Regions from separate parts of the Micromonospora inositola genome, predicted to be linked through region 2. Evidence: riboswitches for the same ligand, from Rfam matches in the RefSeq annotation. Region 2 holds a riboswitch; each other region holds the start of a gene.
The links. A riboswitch is a leader RNA that binds a small molecule or an ion and turns the genes downstream of it on or off. The one in region 2 is predicted to bind cyclic di-AMP.

Region 1: linked by a shared signal. The riboswitch ahead of GA0070613_RS06335 (hypothetical protein) and the one ahead of GA0070613_RS29710 (C39 family peptidase) in region 2 are both predicted to bind cyclic di-AMP.
Region 3: linked by a shared signal. The riboswitch ahead of GA0070613_RS16645 (coiled-coil domain-containing protein) and the one ahead of GA0070613_RS29710 (C39 family peptidase) in region 2 are both predicted to bind cyclic di-AMP.

The regions. Positions count from the first base shown of each region.
Region 1 covers NZ_LT607754.1:1,330,550-1,334,349, forward strand. Annotated here, with positions in the region: gene GA0070613_RS06330 (YibE/F family protein) at 1-1,262, shown strand, start outside; cyclic di-AMP (ydaO/yuaA leader) riboswitch at 1,417-1,547, shown strand; gene GA0070613_RS06335 (hypothetical protein) at 1,552-2,574, shown strand; gene GA0070613_RS06340 (carbonic anhydrase) at 2,655-3,326, opposite strand; gene GA0070613_RS06345 (helix-turn-helix transcriptional regulator) at 3,556-3,800, shown strand, end outside.
Region 2 covers NZ_LT607754.1:6,235,559-6,239,358, reverse strand. Annotated here, with positions in the region: gene GA0070613_RS29715 (hypothetical protein) at 100-891, shown strand; cyclic di-AMP (ydaO/yuaA leader) riboswitch at 1,180-1,321, shown strand; gene GA0070613_RS29710 (C39 family peptidase) at 1,551-2,372, shown strand; gene GA0070613_RS29705 (alpha/beta fold hydrolase) at 2,494-3,246, shown strand; gene GA0070613_RS29700 (CDP-glycerol glycerophosphotransferase family protein) at 3,271-3,800, opposite strand, start outside.
Region 3 covers NZ_LT607754.1:3,462,733-3,466,532, forward strand. Annotated here, with positions in the region: gene GA0070613_RS16635 (SRPBCC family protein) at 1-360, shown strand, start outside; gene GA0070613_RS16640 (hypothetical protein) at 411-920, opposite strand; gene GA0070613_RS16645 (coiled-coil domain-containing protein) at 1,035-2,108, opposite strand; cyclic di-AMP (ydaO/yuaA leader) riboswitch at 2,113-2,244, opposite strand; gene GA0070613_RS16650 (cation diffusion facilitator family transporter) at 2,388-3,302, opposite strand; gene GA0070613_RS16655 (HelD family protein) at 3,408-3,800, opposite strand, start outside.

The sequences.
Region 1 (3,800 bases), 1.8 Mb from region 2:
TGGTCCCGCTGTTCGTCCTCACCGTGCTCGCCGCCCTGGTGCTCTGGCCCCGGCACACCCCGACGCCGGAGCACGCCGCCGACGTGCCGCGGTACCACGGCACGGTGACCCGGGTGGTGACCGAGCCGTGCCCGCCGGCGGCGGAGGTGCCGGAGGGCACCCCGGGCGGCTCCGCCGGGCCGTGCGGCACGGTCGGCGTCGCGGTCGAGCAGGGCCCGGACGCCGGCCGCCAGGTGGAGACCCCGCTCCCCGCCGGCCCCGGCGCACCCACCGTCGAGGTCGGCGACCGGATCGTCCTGGTGGAGCTGCTGGACCCGGCCGACCCTGCGACGAAGAGCTACAACATCGCCGAGCACCAGCGGGGCAAGCCGCTGATCTGGCTGGCGGCGCTCTTCGCCGTCGCCATCGTCGCGTTCGGCCGCTGGCGGGGGCTGGCCGCGCTGGGCGGCCTGGTCGCGAGCTTCGCCATCCTGCTGGGCTTCGTGCTGCCGGGAATCGGCGCCGGCCAGTCGCCGCTGCTGGTGGCGATCGTCGGCTCGGCGCTGATCATGTTCGTGGTGCTGTACCTGACCCACGGGATCACCGCGCAGACCTCGGTGGCGGTCCTCGGCACCCTCGGCAGCCTGGTGCTGACCGGCGTTCTCGGCACCCTCGCCACGGCGGCCACCCATCTGACCGGGTTCGGCAGCGAGGACGCCACCACCCTGTCGATGTTCCAGCGCGATGTCGACCTGCACGGGCTGCTGCTGGCCGGCATCGTCATCGGCTCGCTGGGCGTGCTGGACGACGTGACGGTCACCCAGGCGGCCACCGTCACCGAGCTGGCGCACGCCAATCCGGGGCTGTCCCGGTTGCAGCTCTACCGGGCGGCCACCCGGGTCGGCCGCGCGCACATCGCCTCCACGGTCAACACCATCGTGCTGGCGTACGCGGGCGCCTCGCTGCCCCTGCTGCTCCTGCTCGTCGCCGACTCGCGGCCGGTGAGCGAGATCCTCACCAGCGAGTTCATGGCGCAGGAGATCGTCCGCAGCGCGGTGGCCACGATCGGCCTGATCGCCGCCGTACCGCTCACCACCGGCCTGGCGGCCGTGGTGACCGCCGCCGGCCGGGGCGGGGCGGCGGGGTCCGCCGCGCCGGCGTCCCGTCCCCCCGCGGAACCGGACGCCGCGCTGGCGGCGCTCAGCGCACCGCGCGCCGGCGCCGCCCCGGGCGCCCTCGGCGGCAGGACCGGACCGGAAAGGAGCACGGACACCGCATGGTGACACTGCGCAGCGTGACCGTCCGCGCCGAACGCGACGCTGGTCACGGAGTCGCGCGCCGAATTACCGCTTTTAGTCGGCTTCCGGACGTAGATCCTCGGGACGACTCTCGGGTAACCTCGCTGCCGGTCACCGACGAAGGCGCGCAGCGGCGCCTGCGGTGCCGCCGCCCAATCGCCGCACGGCGAGCCGGGGAACCAGGCACCTGGGGTGAATCCGCGCCAGCGGTAGGGGCCACTTCCGTCCCGAACCCGTCAGCTAACCCGGTCGGCGGTCGACGGAAGGGAACACTGTGACGGCACCCCTGCGCCGCTGGCTGACACCCGTGCTGGCCGTGCTCGCCGCGTTCGCCATCCTCGCCGGCCCCGCCCCGGCGATCGCGGCGCCGACGACGCCGCCCATCCCCTCCGGGCACGACGAGGACGGCGAGCCGAAGCTCATCACCGACGCCATCGAGGCCGCCAACCGCAACTACCTGCAGGCGAAGACCAAGCTGGCGAAGTCGCAGCAGCGCCAGCTCCAGCTCGCCCTGGAGGTACGGACGGCGCAGCGCCAGCTGGACGCCCTGCGCCCGCAGGTGAGCCAGATCGCGGCGCAGTCGTACCGGACCGGCCGGATCGGCGCATTGGCCATGCTGCTGGAGAGCAACGCCCCGGACTCGTTCGTCCGGCGGGCCGCCGCCCTCGACGAGCTGAACATGGTCAACGCGCAGAAGCTCGCCGAGGTCAACGCGGCCAAGACCCGCGCCGAGCAGGCCAAGCTGGCGCTCGACGCCGAGGTGCGCGCGCAGCAGACGCTGACTAACGCGATGGCCCGGGAGAAGATCGAGACGGAGAAGGCGCTCGCCCTGGTCGGCGGAAAGGGCTTCACCGGCGGCCTGGTCTCGGCCACCTCGCCGGTCGCCCGGATCGGCCCCGGTCGCACCGCCGACGGGGACTGGAAGCCCGAGTCGTGCAGCGAGAACGACCCCACCACCTCCGGCTGCATCACGCCGCGCACGCTGCACGCGTACAAGGAGGTCAAGCGGGCCGGCTTCAACCGCTTCGTCGGCTGCTACCGGCCCGGCGGGCCGTGGGAGCACCCCAAGGGCCGGGCCTGCGACTGGTCGCTGCAGAACAGCGGGTTCGCCCCCTGGCACAACAACGACACCCGGATGTACGGCAACAACGTCGCCGCCTTCCTGATCCGCAACGCGGACCGGCTCGGCATCTACTACGTGATCTGGAACCGGCAGATCTGGTTCCCGGCGACCGGCTGGAAGTCCTACAGCGGGCCCTCCAACCACACCGACCACGTGCACATGTCGCTGCTCTGACCGACGACGTACCCGGCCGAGGGGCCGCCCCGCCGACCCGCGGGACGGCCCCTCGGCCGTTGTCGTCGGTGGCCGGGCGCTCAGCCGGCGACGGCGGTGGGCTCGGCGCGGTCGACCTGCGCGGGCGGCGGCGTGGTCGCGGCACCCGCCGGGACCACGGCCACCGTCCGCACCTCGCCCGCGTTGAGCTGGTACGACATGCCGACCACCGCGCACCGACCGGCGGCCACCTCACCGGCCAGGACGGCGGAGCCGGCCAGCAGCGCCTCGACGGTCTGCGCGATGTGAATGTCGACGATGCCGTCGATCTCCTCGATGCCCTCCGCCGCCGCCCGGCGCAGGCTGGGCAGCACGGCGTCGACCACCGCGCCGAGGTGCCCGGCCGGGGTTCTGCCGGTGCTGACCGCCTCCCGGGCGGCCTGCACCGCGCCGCAGGAGTCGTGCCCGAGCACCAGCACCAGCGGCGTGCCGAGCACCGTCACGGCGTACTCGACGCTGCCGAGCACCTCGGGACCCGCCGTGTGGCCGGCGGTCCGGACCACGAAGAGGTCACCCAGGCCGCGGTCGAAGATGATCTCAGCGGCGAGGCGGGAGTCGGAGCAGCCGACGATCACCGCGAAGGGGTGCTGGCCGTCGGCGACCGCCGCCCGGTGGCCGGCGTCCTGGTTGGGGTGGCGCGGAACGCCGGTGACGAACCGTCGGTTCCCGGCATGCAGCTCGGCGAGTGCCTGCTCGGGAGTGGTCGGGGTCAATTCCCTCACCTCGTCCTCGCATGAAACGACCTGGTCAGCCGGGCCGGCGGCGGAGGCGGCCACGCGACCAACGGTCACACGCAGCCCAAGGCACGTCAAGATTTACGTGATACGGATTTCATACGTTGCGTGAGACTTGACGGCGGGACGAGTGCGTCCAGCGCGGCCGGGACGGCCGCGCACCGTCCGGGCCAGGGCAGGGCCGGAAACGCGAACGAAGGGCCATACGATGACGCACATGGCGACGACAGCAGGCCAGAACGGGAGCAGCCGGAACTGGACGTTCCTCACCAACCACGGGCACGTGCTGCTGGCCATCGCGCGCGACCCCACCGCCCGACTGCGCGACGTCGCCGACGAGGTGGGGGTGACCGAGCGGGCCGCCCAGGCCATCGTCGCCGACCTGGAGGCGGGCGGCTACCTGCAACGCACCCGAGTGGGCCGGCGCAACGAGTACACGATCAACCCGAGCGG
Region 2 (3,800 bases):
CCGCCCGACGGCGGCCCGGTGGCGCCCGTTCCTCCCCGCGCCCCGCCGCGCCGGGGCGTGCGGACCTCTCCTCCGCCACATCGCTCCCGTGAGGTGCCGATCATGCAGACCGTGCTCTACCAGTTCCTGATCGAGGTCCCGCAGGCCGCCGCCATCTGGTCGGCCCTGGTCCTGCTCGCCCTGGCCCTGCTCGCCGCGCTGGTCGCCCGCCCCGAGCGGGAGACCCCGTCCGACGCCGAGCCGGTCCCCGACCCGGCCGCCGAGGAGGCGGCCCGCCTCGCCGACCTGCGCCGGTACGCCGACGAGGTGGCGGTGGCCGCGGCCGGGGCGGCGCAGACCGCGCGTCGACGGCGGGAGCAGTGGCTGCGGGCCCAGGACGAGGCCGACCGGGCCTGGCGGGCGTACGACGAGGCGGAGAGCGTCGCCCGTCGGCTCGCCGGCGCCGCCGTGCTGCCCGCGCCGCGTACCCCGCGGACCCCGGCGGAGTACGCCGCCCGGGAGCGGTGGCTGCGCCACGCCGCGATGGCGGCGCACTGGCGGGGTGAGCTGTCGGCGCGGCAGCTCGCCGACGTCCTCGCGCACCGCAACGGGTGGGACCCGCGCCGGCACCCGGCGGAGCAGGAGATCGTCCTGGCCCGGGTGGTACGCGACGGCCGGCTGGCCGGCTACCGCACGGCGGCCGAGCGGGAGCAGCGGGCCTGGCGGGACGCGGAGCTGGCCGCCGAGGCGGCCCGTGCGCTGGCCGTGGAGGCGTACGCCGCCGCGGCGGCGGTGCGCCCCGGACCGGTCCCGGTACGCCGTGCGGAGGCGGTCACCCAGACCCTCGCCCCGGTGGTGGTCGCCACCGCCCCGGCCCGCCCGGCGCGCTGGCGGCCGGCGCGGGTTGGCTGAATTGTGACCTGAATTCGGTGAGCCTCGTCACGCGAATCGGGAAACGGTCATCCGGGCCGGTTCCGGCGATCGACCCCCGCAATTTCCGGGCCACTCGCCACCCGATGTCCGAATTTCGCCCGATGGTTCCGTCATAACTGCATGTCCCATTGAGTGACGTCAGTGACGGGCTGTTCCGGTCAGAGTAATGGTGACCGAGGTTTAAGCAGGTGGGGCCGCTTGGCAGGGCGGATACCCGCCGGTAGTGTCAGCGCGTCCGGTGCGGTTTCCGATCGCAAGAGGCGACGCCGCGCCGACCCGCTCAATCGTGATGTCACGAACCGGGGACCCAGTGCACGTCCGGGGTGAATCCGCGAGCCACGGCCCGCGGTAGGGCGATCTTCCCGCCCGAATCCGTCAGCTAACCCGGTAGGCGGTGTCGGAAGGAGTTCCCATCCTCGTGGAGCCAGATCCCATCCCCCGTTCGTCCCCCCGCCTCCACGGCGCCGCGGTGCCGTCGCCCGCCTCACCGGCGCGCTGATTCCGGCATCCGCCCTGCCGCCCGGTTGACCGGGCGCCCCCGTTCCCGCGGTCGCACCGCCCACGATCCCTCGTCGCGCGTGAGTTCCTCCGCGCGTCGGTCCGGCGTGCGCCGCTCCCGCCCCCCGTGGAGGACCAACGTGAAGCACACCCTGAAGCGGCAGTTGCGGCGCCTCGCGACCGAGCGCCCGTACCAGATCGTCGCCGGCTCCGCCGCCGCGCTCGTGCTGGCCTCCGGCACCGGCGCCCTGCTCGCCAACACCGACGACGCGCCCGTCCGCCAGGAGACCACCGCCGCCGTCTCTGAGCTGGCCCCGCGTCTCGGCGACGTGGCCACCCGCAGCCAGGAGCGGATCGCCGCCGCCCCGTCGACGTCGTCCAGCCCCAAGCCGTCGGCGTCGACGACCTCGGCGAAGCCGAACCCCGACCTGACCCGGAAGGCGGCGCCGAAGCCGCCGTCGACCAAGGTCCTGGACTACAACTACGAGGCGCAGCTCTACTTCTACAACTGCGGCCCCGCCGCGGTGCGGAACGCGCTGAGCGCGGCCGGCATCGAGCGGACCCAGGACGAGATGGCCGGCCCGCTCGGCACCACCGAGAATGGCACCAACTCGGCCGAGGACACCACCCGAGGGCTGAACCAGATGGTCAAGGGCAACCCGTACCGGACGCATATGATCCCGGGTGCGGCCACCCCCGCACAGATGGACCAGCTGCAGGCCGACGTCGTGAAGGCGATCACCGACGGGCGGGGCGTCGTCGCCAACGTCGCGGGCGACGCCACCGACACCGACGGCGGCTGGCACTCCTTCCCGGGCGGCCACTACATCGCGGTGGTCGGCTACAAGAACGACGGCCGGACCGTGCGGATCGCCGACTCGGCGAACCCGGCGCTGCCGGAGTACTGGATCACCACCATCGACCTGGCGAACTGGATGGCCACCCGCGGCTACTCCGCCTGATCCACTCCGCGTCACCCGTCGGGCACCGGCTCCTGGAGCCGGTGCCCGACGTCGTATGCCGACCGTACGGCCCGCCGCTGGCTCTCGCGCGTCGCGTCCGACCGGTGGCACACTGCGCCGTATGGCCGACGAGACGGGTACCCGCCAGCTGTTGCTGCTGCACGGCCTGGGCGCCACCGGCGAGGTGTGGTTGCCCTGGGCGCCGCTGCTGGAGCGCCGGTGGGCGGGGCGTTGGCTCGCCCCCGACCTGGCCGGACACGGTTGGTCGCCGCCGCTGCCGGCGTACACCTTCGCGGCACTGGCCCGGCGGGTGGTGGCGGGCCTGGGGCCGGTCGCCGACCGGCTGGGGCCGCGGGACCGGCTCGTGGTGCTCGGGCACTCGCTCGGCGGGGTGGTGGCGCTGGCGCTGGCCGCACGGCACCTCGGCCTGCCCGTCGACGCGGTGGTCGGGCTCGGCATCAAGGCGGTCTGGTCTCCCGCCGAGCTGGAGAAGGCCCGGGAGTTGGCCGAGCGGCCGGTCACCTGGTTCGCCAGCCGGGACGAGGCGGCCCGCCGGTACCTGCGGGTCTCCGGCCTCGCCGGCCTCTTCGCGCCGGACCACCCGGTGGTCGACGCCGGACTGCGCCGGGAGGACGGCCGCTGGCGGCTGGCGATGGACCCGGCCGCGTTCGGGGTGGGGGAGCCGCGGCTGCCGGCCCTGCTCGCGGCGACCGACGTGCCGGTGCTGCTGGCCCGCGGGGAGCAGGATCCGATGGTGACCGACGCCCAGCTCAAGGAGTTCGGCGTCCCGGTGGCCACCCTGCCCGGTCTCGGGCACAACGCCCACGTGGAGGACCCGGAGACCGTCCTCGCCCTCCTCGACCCGTTCCACTGACGCCCGCCTCCCGGCGGAGGTTGGTCAGGCGCTGGGGGACAGGGGCGCACCGGCGTCGGCAGCCCGGGGCGCCGGCGGGTTCCAGTCCGGTTCGAGCTGCCGGCGGGCGGCGTCGAGGAACGCCTCGGCGTACGAGTCAGCCGGGAAGTCGCCGAGGTAGCGGCTCCGGGTGGCCCAACGGTCGGCCGCCTTCGGGTCGGTGTCGAGCAGCCGGGTCAACACCTCGTCCACGTTGGACATGTCCCGGCGCAGCACGTAACCGGAGCCGGCCAGCGGGAACCGCTCGACGAAGTGCTCGCCGTCGACGCCCATGTCGGTGACCGCGTACGGCTTGCCGGAGTAGAGGTAGTCCGAGATGACCCCGGAGACGTCCGAGACCAGCGCGTCGGAGCGGTTGACGCACTCGGTCAGGGTCAGCTCGCGGGCGGCCGCCGCGCCCCACAGGTGCGCCCGGCCGGTCTTCGCCTGGTCCGCGGCGAGCAGCTCCGTCAGCCGGGCGAGCTGCCGGGCCGAGGTCGGGTTCTGCGAGGTGTACGGGTGGGCCCGCAGGATCA
Region 3 (3,800 bases), 2.8 Mb from region 2:
ATCGCCGGCGTGCGCCGGCTGACGCCCCGCCCCGGCGCGCTGGCCAGCTACGCGATCACCGACCGGCTGGCGGTCGGGCCGCTGCGCTTCCCGGTCACCTACCGGGCCGACGTGCTGATCGCCACCGAGGACGAGGTGGTGACCGTGGCCCGGCAGCGCCCGGCCACCACCGTGCGCAACCACACCCGGCTGCGGGACGAGCCGGGCGGCGTGACGCGCATCGACGTGGAGATCACCCTCTCCGCGCCGGCGCCCCTGTTCGGGTACGCCTTCCGGCAGGCCCGGGCGGCCCACCTCGGGCTGGCCAGCCGGCTCGGCGCGGCGCTGGACCGCGGCCCGGACGCGCCCGCCGTGAGCTGACCGGTCGTCGCTCCGCGCGGACGCCCGCGACCCGGGCCGACCGTCGTCGGTCAGGACCGGCGTGCCGCGGCCACCGGGTGGCGCCGGGCCGGGGCCGCGGCACGCAGCCGGCCCCACGGCTTGTAGGTGGAGAGCACGGTGGCGACGAGCAGCAGCGTGCTGGAGACCGCCGGCGGGATCACCAGGTCCAGCCGGTCCCGGATGGTCACCGCCGCGCCCAGCTCGCCGAGCCCGCGCACGGTCGGGGTCAGCAGCAGCAGGACCAGGCCGAGCATCACCGTGGTGAGCGCGAACTTGACCAGCACCCAGCGCCAGCGCAGCAGACCCCACGGGGTGAGCAGCGCGCTGACCACCCCGACCAGCCAGACCACGACGCTCAGCGGCGCGAAGAGGTACGTGACGACGAGCCCCGCGGCCGGGTAGACCACCTCGGGGTCGGCGCCGCGCAGCCCGGCGACGCCCAGCATCAGCAGCACCAGGTCCGCGCCGAGCCAGCCCAGCGAGGTGACCAGGTGCAGGGTCAGCAGGGCCTTGCGGGCGGCGGGGGAGAGTCGGCTCATGCCCACGATGCTGGTCCGGCGGCCCGGCCGCGTCGTGGGGCCGGCGGCGACATCCGGCGTACGTCGGCGGACGTAGCGGGGGTGACCCGTCCGGCGACGGGTCACCCCCTCGGCTCAGTAGACCGACAGGTGCACGTGGTTGGTGTGATCGCTGGACGGGTCGCCGTTGCCGCCGCTGTACGCCTTCCAGCCGCTGCTCGGCAGCCAGATCTGCTTGAACCAGATCACGTAGAGCACAGCCAGCGCGTCGGAGTTGCGGACGAAGTAGGCCGCCAGGTTGTTGCCGTACGTCCGGTCGCCGCCGGAGGCGACCCCGCCGAAACCGCCGGACTGCGCGGCGAAGTCGCATGCCCGGCCCTTCGGGTGCTCACCGGATCCGCTGGGCCGGTAGCAGGAGACGTACCGGGTGAAGCCGGCCGACTTGGCCTCGTTGAGCGCGTGCAGCGTGCGCGGGGTGATGCAGCCGTCGGCCGGGGTGGGGTCGTTGACGCTGCACGATTCGGGCGGCCAGGAGCCGTCGGAGTTGCGCGGCGCCGGGTCGGCGTTCGCGGTGGAGGTGCCCCGGACCGTGCCGCCGCTGTCGCTGCTGCTCTGGGCGCGGTCGTTCGCCACCTCCAGGGCGCGTTCGGCCTGCTGCTTGCGCTTGGCCATCACCGCGACCTGCTTGCGCTGTTCCTGGATCTCGGCGTTCAGCGCCGTCCGGGTCGTCGTCGCCCGGTCCCGGGTCTCGATCAGGTCGCGCAACGCCCGGTCCTCGTGGGCGGCGACCTGGCCCAGCGCGGCGGCGCGATCCATGAAGCCTTCCGGGCTGTCGCTGTTGAGCAGCGCCGCCGCGGTGCCGAGCCGGCCGGTCCGGTACGCGACCCCGGCGATCTCGCCGACCTTGGTGTCGCGGACGCTCAGCTCGGCGTTGGTCGTGGTGAGCTGGTCGGTGAGCTGCTTCTGCCGTCCGACCGAGCGGGCCAGCGCCGCCTTCGCCTCCAGCCAGCCCTTGCTGGCCGCGTCGAGCTGGGCGCGCAGCGCCGGGGTGCCGCCCTCGTCGTCGCCGGGGGCGGCGGCGAGCAGGCCGGCCCGGGGCGCGGCCGCGGCGGGGCCGACCGGGGCGGTCGCGACGCCGAGCGCGAGCGTCGCCACGAGCAGGGCCGCCAACCGGGCGGCCGTCCGTCGTACTGGTGCCACTGCTGGCATTCAGGTTTCCTTCCGTCAGCCGCCGACCGGGTTAGCTGACGGGTTCGGGACGGAAGATCCCTACCGCTGGCGCGGATGCACCCCACGAACATGGTTCCCCGGTTCGCCGCGGGCGGCGATTAGGCGGCGGCCACCGCAGGCGCCGGAGGGCGCCGCCCGGCGGAGGCCGGGGCCGAGCCTACCGGTGGTGCCCCGTCCCGGCCCGGTGAGCGAAGGGCGCGATCGGGAGCAAAACCGGCACAGGTGCACAATACTCACTCTGATTTAAGTTTGCCCTAATTACCACTCGACTGCACCACAGGCCCCGGCTGACGCTCCGGGCTCGATCTGCAACGTGGCGTGATCGATCCCGAAGTCCTCGTGCAGCGCGGCCCGGGCGGCGGCCAGCACCTCGCCCACGTCGGCCCCGGGCGCCATGGTCAGGTGCGCCGAGGCCACTTCCATGCCGGAGGTCAACGTCCAGACGTGCAGGTCGTGCACCTCGGCGACGCCGGGCACCGCGGCCAGCCGGTCGTGCACCGCGGTCACCTGGAGGTGCTCCGGGGCGGCCTGCACCAGGATGCGCACCGCGGCCCGCCCCAGCCGCCAGGTGCGCGGCAGGATGAACAGCCCGATCCCGACGGCGACCAGCGGGTCCGCCCACCACCAGTCGGTGAGCGCGATGACCAGCGCGGCGCCGATCACCCCGAGCGAGCCGAGCAGGTCGCCCAGCACCTCCAGGTACGCCCCGCGCAGGTTGATGCTCTCCTGCGCCCCGGCACGCAGCAGGGCGAAGGCGGCGATGTTGGCCAGCAGGCCGAGCACCGCCACCGCGAGCATGGGACCGGCCAGCACCTCCGGCGGCTCGCCGAACCGGCGTACCGCCTCGACCAGCACGTAGATCGCGACCGCGCCGAGCAGCACGGCGTTGGCCAGGGCGGCCAGCACCTCCAGCCGGTAGAGCCCGAAGGTGCGCTGCGGGTCGGTGTCGGCGTGTCGGGTGGCGGTGATCGCGGCCAGGGCCATGCCGATGCCCAGCACGTCGGTGAACATGTGCCCGGCGTCCGAGAGCAGGGCGAGCGAGCCGGTCGCGAACGCGGCGACCGCCTCGACCAGCATCAGGGCGCTGAGCAGCCCGAACGCGGCCCAGAGTCGACCCCGGTGGCGGGACGCGGCGTTGGTCACCGCCCCGCTGTGGTCATGACCTGCGCCCACGCCCACACCCTTTCGCCCCTCGCCCCGGCGGGGCCAATCTATGCTCACATCGCTATGTATGCAAGTGACTGACCGGCGTCCGCCCGCTCGCGGTCAAAGCCCTGCTCAGCCCAGCGGGTCGAGGGTGGTGAGCCGTTGCGTGGCCCGGGAGAGCGCCACGTAGAGGGTCCGTACGCCGGAGCCCGGCTCCGCCCGGATCTCGCTCGGCGCGACCAGCACGACCCCGTCGTACTCCATGCCCTTGGCCTGCAGGCTCGTCACCACCTGGAGCCGGGAGCCGCCCAGGTCGGCGAGCCAGCCGGCCACCTCGTCCCGGCGCGGCACCGGGGTGATCACACCGACCGTCCCCTCGACCTCGGCCAGCAGGGCCCCGGCCGCCTCGACGGTGGCCGCCGCCAGTTCGGCGGCCGGCACGGTCCGCTCCACCGGGTCGACCCCGGTGGAGCGCACCGCGGTGGGCAGCGGCAGGTCCGGGTAGAGCCGGCGGATCTCCGCCGC